Regions from separate parts of the Shinella yambaruensis genome, predicted to be linked through region 1. Evidence: riboswitches for the same ligand, from Rfam matches in the RefSeq annotation. Region 1 holds a riboswitch; each other region holds the start of a gene.

What was found. A riboswitch is a leader RNA that binds a small molecule or an ion and turns the genes downstream of it on or off. The one in region 1 is predicted to bind cobalamin.
Region 2: linked by a shared signal. The riboswitch ahead of WMC41_RS03630 (aromatic ring-hydroxylating oxygenase subunit alpha) and the one ahead of WMC41_RS20170 (hypothetical protein) in region 1 are both predicted to bind cobalamin.
Region 3: linked by a shared signal. The riboswitch ahead of WMC41_RS11005 (CbtB domain-containing protein) and the one ahead of WMC41_RS20170 (hypothetical protein) in region 1 are both predicted to bind cobalamin.

What each region holds. Positions count from the first base shown of each region.
Region 1 covers NZ_CP150638.1:4,142,540-4,144,736, reverse strand. The annotation lists gene metH (methionine synthase) at 1-671, opposite strand, end outside; gene WMC41_RS20170 (hypothetical protein) at 755-970, opposite strand; cobalamin riboswitch at 1,072-1,289, opposite strand; gene WMC41_RS20165 (hypothetical protein) at 1,503-1,709, opposite strand; gene WMC41_RS20160 (GH36-type glycosyl hydrolase domain-containing protein) at 1,708-2,197, shown strand, end outside.
Region 2 covers NZ_CP150638.1:754,790-756,986, forward strand. The annotation lists gene WMC41_RS03625 (DUF6656 family protein) at 1-508, opposite strand, end outside; cobalamin riboswitch at 801-993, shown strand; gene WMC41_RS03630 (aromatic ring-hydroxylating oxygenase subunit alpha) at 1,099-2,197, shown strand, end outside.
Region 3 covers NZ_CP150638.1:2,230,139-2,232,335, reverse strand. The annotation lists gene WMC41_RS11010 (peptidoglycan-binding protein) at 1-935, shown strand, start outside; cobalamin riboswitch at 1,015-1,382, shown strand; gene WMC41_RS11005 (CbtB domain-containing protein) at 1,431-1,607, shown strand; gene WMC41_RS11000 (CbtA family protein) at 1,620-2,197, shown strand, end outside.

The DNA.
Region 1 (2,197 bases):
AGTTCGATGCCCTTTTCCTCGAAGACCGCGCGGGTGGCGAAGATCGCCGCCTTGGCGTTCAGCGTGTCGAAGATCGTCTCGATGAGGATGATGTCGGCGCCGCCGTCGATGAGGCCGCGCACCTGGTCGGCATAGGCGATGCGCAGATCGTCGAAGGTGACGGCGCGGTAGCCGGGATTGTTGACGTCCGGCGAGATGGAGGCGGTGCGGTTCGTCGGGCCGAGCGCACCGGCGACGAACCGGCGGCGGCCGTCCTTCTCGGCGGCCCTGAGGCCGGCGCGGCGGGCAAGACGCGCGCCGTCCCGGTTGAGCTCGTAGACCATGTCCTCCATGCCGTAGTCGGCCTGGGCAATGGTCGTCGAGGAGAAGGTGTTGGTCTCGAGGATATCCGCGCCGGCGAGCGCATAACGGTAGTGGATGTCCTCGATCGCGGCCGGCTGGGTCAGCGTCAGGAGATCGTTGTTGCCCTGCTGGTGGCACGCGCAGTCGCCGAAGCGGTCGCCGCGGAAATCCTCCTCCACCAGCTTGAGCGTCTGGATTTCGGTGCCCATGGCGCCGTCGAGCACGAGGATGCGCTCGCGCGCGGCGGCCTTGAGGGCGGCGAGGATCTCGCGCCCGTCGCGCCGCGGCAGTTCGGGGCCGAACAGGGTGTCCAGGTGCGATTTGGCCATGGCAAAGCCCTCCGGTGCAATGATCCTGCACCGGAGATCACATAAAGATATCTTTATGTCAATATGTCTTTATGCGACTGTGATCAGTGTACCAACCGATCCGACCCGGCCAGCGAGGCGAAAAGCGCCTTCAGGCGGGCGATATCCGGATCGACCTTTTCGTAGCGCGAAAGTTTCTGCACCTCCTTCAGCGCCTCGACGGCAAGGTCGGCACCGCGCGGCTGCCAGAGCAGCCAGGAGATGAAGATGGATTCCGGCTTTCCGGTGCCGGCAGGACCGTCATTGGTGATGGCAAGCATTTTCTTCCCCAATCGGAAAATTGGGGGATGACCGGACGCACGCTGCTGGAACGTCGCCGCGAGGCGACAAGCAAGCGCACCACTGGGACACCCCGCCCATGGACGTTACGACTGTCAGGGCAGGTCTCCTGGCTTGCGGGTCATCGCGTCTGTCTCGCCTTCCCGGTGACATCCACCAGTGGCCTGGAGCGACAGCAGCTCGCCGTTCACAGTTGCGGGGGCAGCGCCGGTCTTGGCGCTCCTTTCGGAGCATCGCACCGGCTTCCCTCTTAGCCTCCGAGCCCAATCGACTCGGAAGACCCTGACGCCGGCAGACTGGCTTGGGCGGGGCTGCAAGTCAATGGCGGGATCGCTCATGCACAGGCCGGCACGGGCGCCCGGAACTTTTGTCGCCCTCGCGCATTTGGCATCAGCCCGTCCTATGCGCCCCTTCGCCCGATACGCGGAGCGTGCGATTCACCAAAACCGCAGATGAGGGTCAATGCTGCGCCATCCGGTCCTGTTGACATGTTGCAAGTCTCTGTCCTTACGGCTAAAAAATGCCGTTTTCATGCACCACGCGGCCAGGATGCCAACCAGCGTGTCGCTTGAGCCATGTCCATCCCAGCCGCGTCGTCCGGGCGCCGTTTGGTCCCATGGCTGATCGCGGCACCGAGATGAAGCCTGCCCGCAAAAAACCGTTCGGCACAAAGGCCGTTGCCGGATGGTTCAACATGGCCGGATCCAGAATCAGAAACATGCCCCTTCACAATACGCCGCAAGCCTCCTCGCGCGACGCTGACGCCAAGCAGATCGACTATAACGATTCGATCCGCGCCACCTATCTGACGCTGGAGGAGCTGGCCGATTGCGGCGAGGCCCTGGCGCGCGACAAGGGCGCGCCGCTGCCCGGTTTCCAGCCCTTCGAATTCCGCGCCCGGCACAAGGAAAACGAGAAGGAAATCTTCCGCGTCTATCGCGCCACGGCCAAGGATGTTGAGGCGGGTGCCCAGATCACCCCGGCGGCCGAATGGCTGCTCGACAACTACTATGTCGTCGAAGAGGCGATCCAGGAGGTCCGCCGCGACTTCCCGCGCCGCTTCTATCGCCAGCTTCCGACCATCGAGATCGAAGGGCAGGTGATGCCGCGCACGCTGGCGCTCGCCTGGCTCTATGTCGCGCATACCCATAGCGGCGTCTCGCATGAGGGCCTCACCGCCTTCGTGCAGGGCTTCCAGAAGATCGACG
Region 2 (2,197 bases), 1.2 Mb from region 1:
CGCCGTTGCCGCGCACCTTGCGGTCGATCTGCAGGCGGCCTTCCTCTTCGGCCGGCGTGATGGCGACGGCGAAGTACATGCGCTTCGCGGTCTTCGAGATATCGGCGAAGAACTGCTCCTCCTCGCCGATCTCGGCGAAGAAATTGGCCATGTAGAAGGCCCATTGCACGTTCTCGAATTCCGCGAAGCGGGAATTGGCGACGGTGATGTGGCAATAGCCGAGATGCGGCGTCTGGGCGAGCGTGCGGTGGAAGATCAGCTTGGGAAAGCGGATCGACTGGTGGAAGCCGTTGATGCGGTCATGCGTCACGTTACCGGCATTTTCCAGCTTGCGGCCGGTGCGCTCGGCCACCTCCTGGTAGGTGAGGTAACGCTTCTCGCTCGGGCTCCAGGGGAGGTTCCGGTCGATGCGGCCGGTGCGCAGGAATTCGGTATGCACCGCCGGCTTCGGCTGGTTCGCACGCTTGTAGGCGACCGCGTCGTAATAACGGAACTTGGTTTGCTGCACGCGCCGGTACTCCATCCTCGCGCTTCCCTGCGGCAAGTTTATGGAAACCGCGTTAAGCATTCCTTGCCGGGGCGCTCCTGTTTCCTTTGGTACGCCGGGTCGCAATATGGCAAATGTGGCAGCCCGGCGGCCGGCCTGCCTCCGATGCGGTCAGCGTGCCCGTTTAATTTGCATAATTGATTGAAATATATGCAATATTGTGAAGGCCCGTTCGGGCTCCCGCTGTTTTCCTCCTGTCGTCAAATCGGAATGGCATGTCGCTTTCTGGCATGTCATTCGCCGATTCTTGCGCTTAGATAAGGACACTCGAGGTGCCGCCCGAAAAGGCGGAGAATTGGGAAGCCGGTTGAAATCCGGCGCTGCCCCCGCAACGGTGTTGGAGAAAACGCGGCAGGACGCCACTGGACAAGATGTCCGGGAAGGCGCCGCGATGGTCCGCAAGGACGCTCCTCAGCCCGGAAACCAGCCTTGGGCAACGATCGTGACTGGCTGCGGCGGGCGGCCGGGAAGCGTGCAGTCCGTGCGCCTTGCGCCCGGATGCCGTCTCCTTCCGTGCGCCGTATCCCCAATTTGCAATCCGAGGATCCGGCATGGACATTCGCAGCGACGTGCTCCGCAAGCTCAAGAACCGGCGCGAGGGCCATAGCCTCGAGCAGGCCTTCTACATCGACCCCGACCATTACAAGCTGGACCTGGAGACGATCTGGTACCGCGACTGGCTGTTCGTCGGCCATGACTGCGAGATCCCGAAGGCCGGCAACTATTTTACCGTGCAGATCGGCGATTATCCCGTGGTCATCACCCGCGACCGCACGGGCACCGTGCGCGCCCTGCACAATTCCTGCCGCCATCGCGGCTCGCGCGTCTGCACGCAGCACAGGGGCTCCTCGGCCAAGCTCGTCTGTCCCTACCACCAGTGGACCTACGAGCTGGACGGTTCGCTGCTCTTCGCCCGCCACATGGCGGAGGATTTCGACAAGAGCCAGCATGGCCTGAAACGGGTGCACTGCGAGACCGTCGGCGGCTACATCTTCCTCTGCCTGGCCGACGAAGCCCCCGATTTCGCGCCGTTCCGCGCCACGGTCGAGCCCTATCTCGCCCGCCACCGCCTCGGCGAGACGAAGGTCGCCTTCGAAAGCACGATCGTCGAGAAGGGCAACTGGAAGCTCGTCTGGGAGAACAACCGCGAGTGCTACCATTGCGCCGCCAACCATCCCGAACTCTGCCGCACCTACCCCGAGGCGCCGACCGCGACGGGCGTACAGGGCGCCAAGGACGATCCGGTCATCGCCGCGCACTGGGAAAAGTGCGAGGCCGCGGGCCTGCCGAGCGAATTCAGGATGTCGCCGACCGGCCAGTTCCGTGCCGCGCGCATGCCGCTCATCCAGGATGCCGAAAGCTACACCATGTCCGGGGCCCGGGCCGTCCAGCGCCCCCTATCCAATGAGGTGCTGGAAAGCCACATCGGCACGCTGCTGCTCTTCCACTATCCGACGACATGGAACCATGTGCTCGCCGACCACGCCATCACCTTCCGCGTCCTGCCGCTCGGTCCCGAGCTGACGCAGGTCACGACGAAATGGCTCGTCAGCAAGGACGCCGTCGAGGGGGTCGACTACCGTCTCGACGAGCTCACCCATGTCTGGACCGAGACCAACGACCAGGACCGGCGGATCGTCGAGGAAAACG
Region 3 (2,197 bases), 1.9 Mb from region 1:
GTGCGGAAGAGGAAGCCGCTGCCCGGCGCGAGGTCGAGGCCCGGCGCGTCGAAGCGGAAAAGGCTGCCGCGGCCGAGAAGGCGCGGATCGAAGAAGAGGCCGCCGCTGCCCGCAAGCTTGCTGAGGAAAAGGCCGCCGAGGTGGAACGGCTGAAGGCGGAAGCCGCGAAGGCCGCTGCCGACGCCGAGGCCAAGGCCGCCGAGGCGGCCCGCCTTGCCGAGGAAGCCGAAAAACGCGCCGAGGAAGCGGCCGCCGCCGAACGGGCCGCGCAGGCGAACGACACCGCGGCCCGCGAAAACGAAGCGCAGGACGCGGACACGAAGAACCGCGGCCTTGCCGTCGAGCGCGCCGACGATGCGGCGAAACGCGAGGAGGAGACCTTCCAGAAGGCCGTGCTCGACGGTTCGGAAAAGGCCTTCCGCGCCTATCTCGACGCATATCCGGACGGCCGTTTCGTCGCCGATGCGCGCGAGCGCCTTGCGGCGCTGGCAGACACGGCCCGGCAGGCGGCCAAGCCGAAGCAGGAAAGCGAAACGGCCACCGCTGAAACCGAGCGGAAGGCCGAGCAGCCGGTCGTCGACCGCCGCGAGGCCTATATGGATCGTTCGACCCGCGTGCAGGCGCAGCGCTGGCTGAGCATGCTCGGCTTCAACACCTATGGCGTCGACGGCGTCTTCGGTTCGCGCACCCGCGCCGCGATCGCCGCCTGGCAGGGGGCGTCCGGCTACCGCGCCGACGGCTACCTCTCCCGCCAGCAGTACCGCGCTCTCCGGCAGGCCGCGCAATATGCCGAGGCCCGGCAGAATCGCCAGCGCCGCTACCAGCAGGACTACGACGTGCTCGAAGGCCCGGTCGACGGCTATTACGAGCGCTACTATCGCGACGACGGCTATTACAATGGCGGCGGTGGCGTGGTGATCATCCCCGGCTATTGAGATCGCGACGGCCGGACGGCGGTTTCAGCACAGGTGATGACGCTGCCGGTCGATTGACTTCGCAGGGGCGGAAGCATAATCATCCGGGATATTGGATGGTTCCCGGATCCGGAAACGGATCGGGGAGTAAATGGGAATGTGACGCGGCGGACCCAACCAGGGCGCTGCAATCACGGCCGACCCCGCGACTGTAGAGTGGCGAGGGACGCCCATCCGGACGGGAGGATCTGCGCGGAACGGGGCAATGGTGCCTTCGCCCCGCGCCGTGACAACCAGCCGGAAAAGCCACTGGGTGGCATCGCGATCAGCAGGGGTTGGACGCCTCTTTCTCTACGAATCGTCCGCCTTTTCGCGATGCCGGAGCCTGGGAAGGCGAGGGCGACCCGCAGGCGTTTTTGGACGCCGGACGCTGCGAGCCAGGAGACCTGCCAGCCAATGCGAAGGACATTTCGTCCGACCTGGGGAGGTTTCCCCGCCGCCTGCACGGAGGTTGTCATGGCTGTTTCGACTACGTCTTCTGTTACCCTTTCCGCCAACGACCGTCTCGTCGCCGGCGTTTTCGCTCTCCTGCTCGGCGCCTTCCTGGTGTTCGGCGCGGGCCTTGCGAATTCCGCCGTGCTGCATGACACGGCCCACGATACGCGTCACTCCTACGGCTTTCCCTGCCACTAAGGAGTTTTCGACATGATCGTTCGTTATCTCCTGGCCGCCCTGGTGGCCGGGCTGTTCTCCGGCGTGCTGATGACGGCCGCCCAGGAGGCCCGTGTCGTTCCGCTCATCCTGCATGCCGAGGAATTCGAGGGCGGCGACGAAGCCGCGCCCGCCGCGGAAGGCACCACGCCCGGCACCGGTACGGAGGGCGCCGCACAGACGCAGGACCATTCCTCGCTCGGCGCCGTCATCCTGGACATCGCCTCGGCGCTTTCGCCGGTTTCCGTCGCCTATGCCCATGAGGGCGAGGATCACGAGGAGGGCGGCATCATGTTCGGCATGAGCCGGTTCTCCGGCACGCTGCTCGCCAACCTCGTCACCGGCGCCGGCTTCGGCCTGCTGCTCGCCGGCTTCAGCCTCGTTTCCGGCCATCCGATCACGGTGGCGAACGGCGCGCTCTGGGGCGCGGCGGGGTGGCTTGCCGTGCACATGTTGCCGGCCATCGGCCTGCCGCCGGAGCTTCCGGGCTTCCCCGCCGCCGATCTCGGCGACCGCCAGGTCTGGTGGATCGCGACCGTCATCCTTTCGGCAGCCGGCCTCTACCTGTTGTT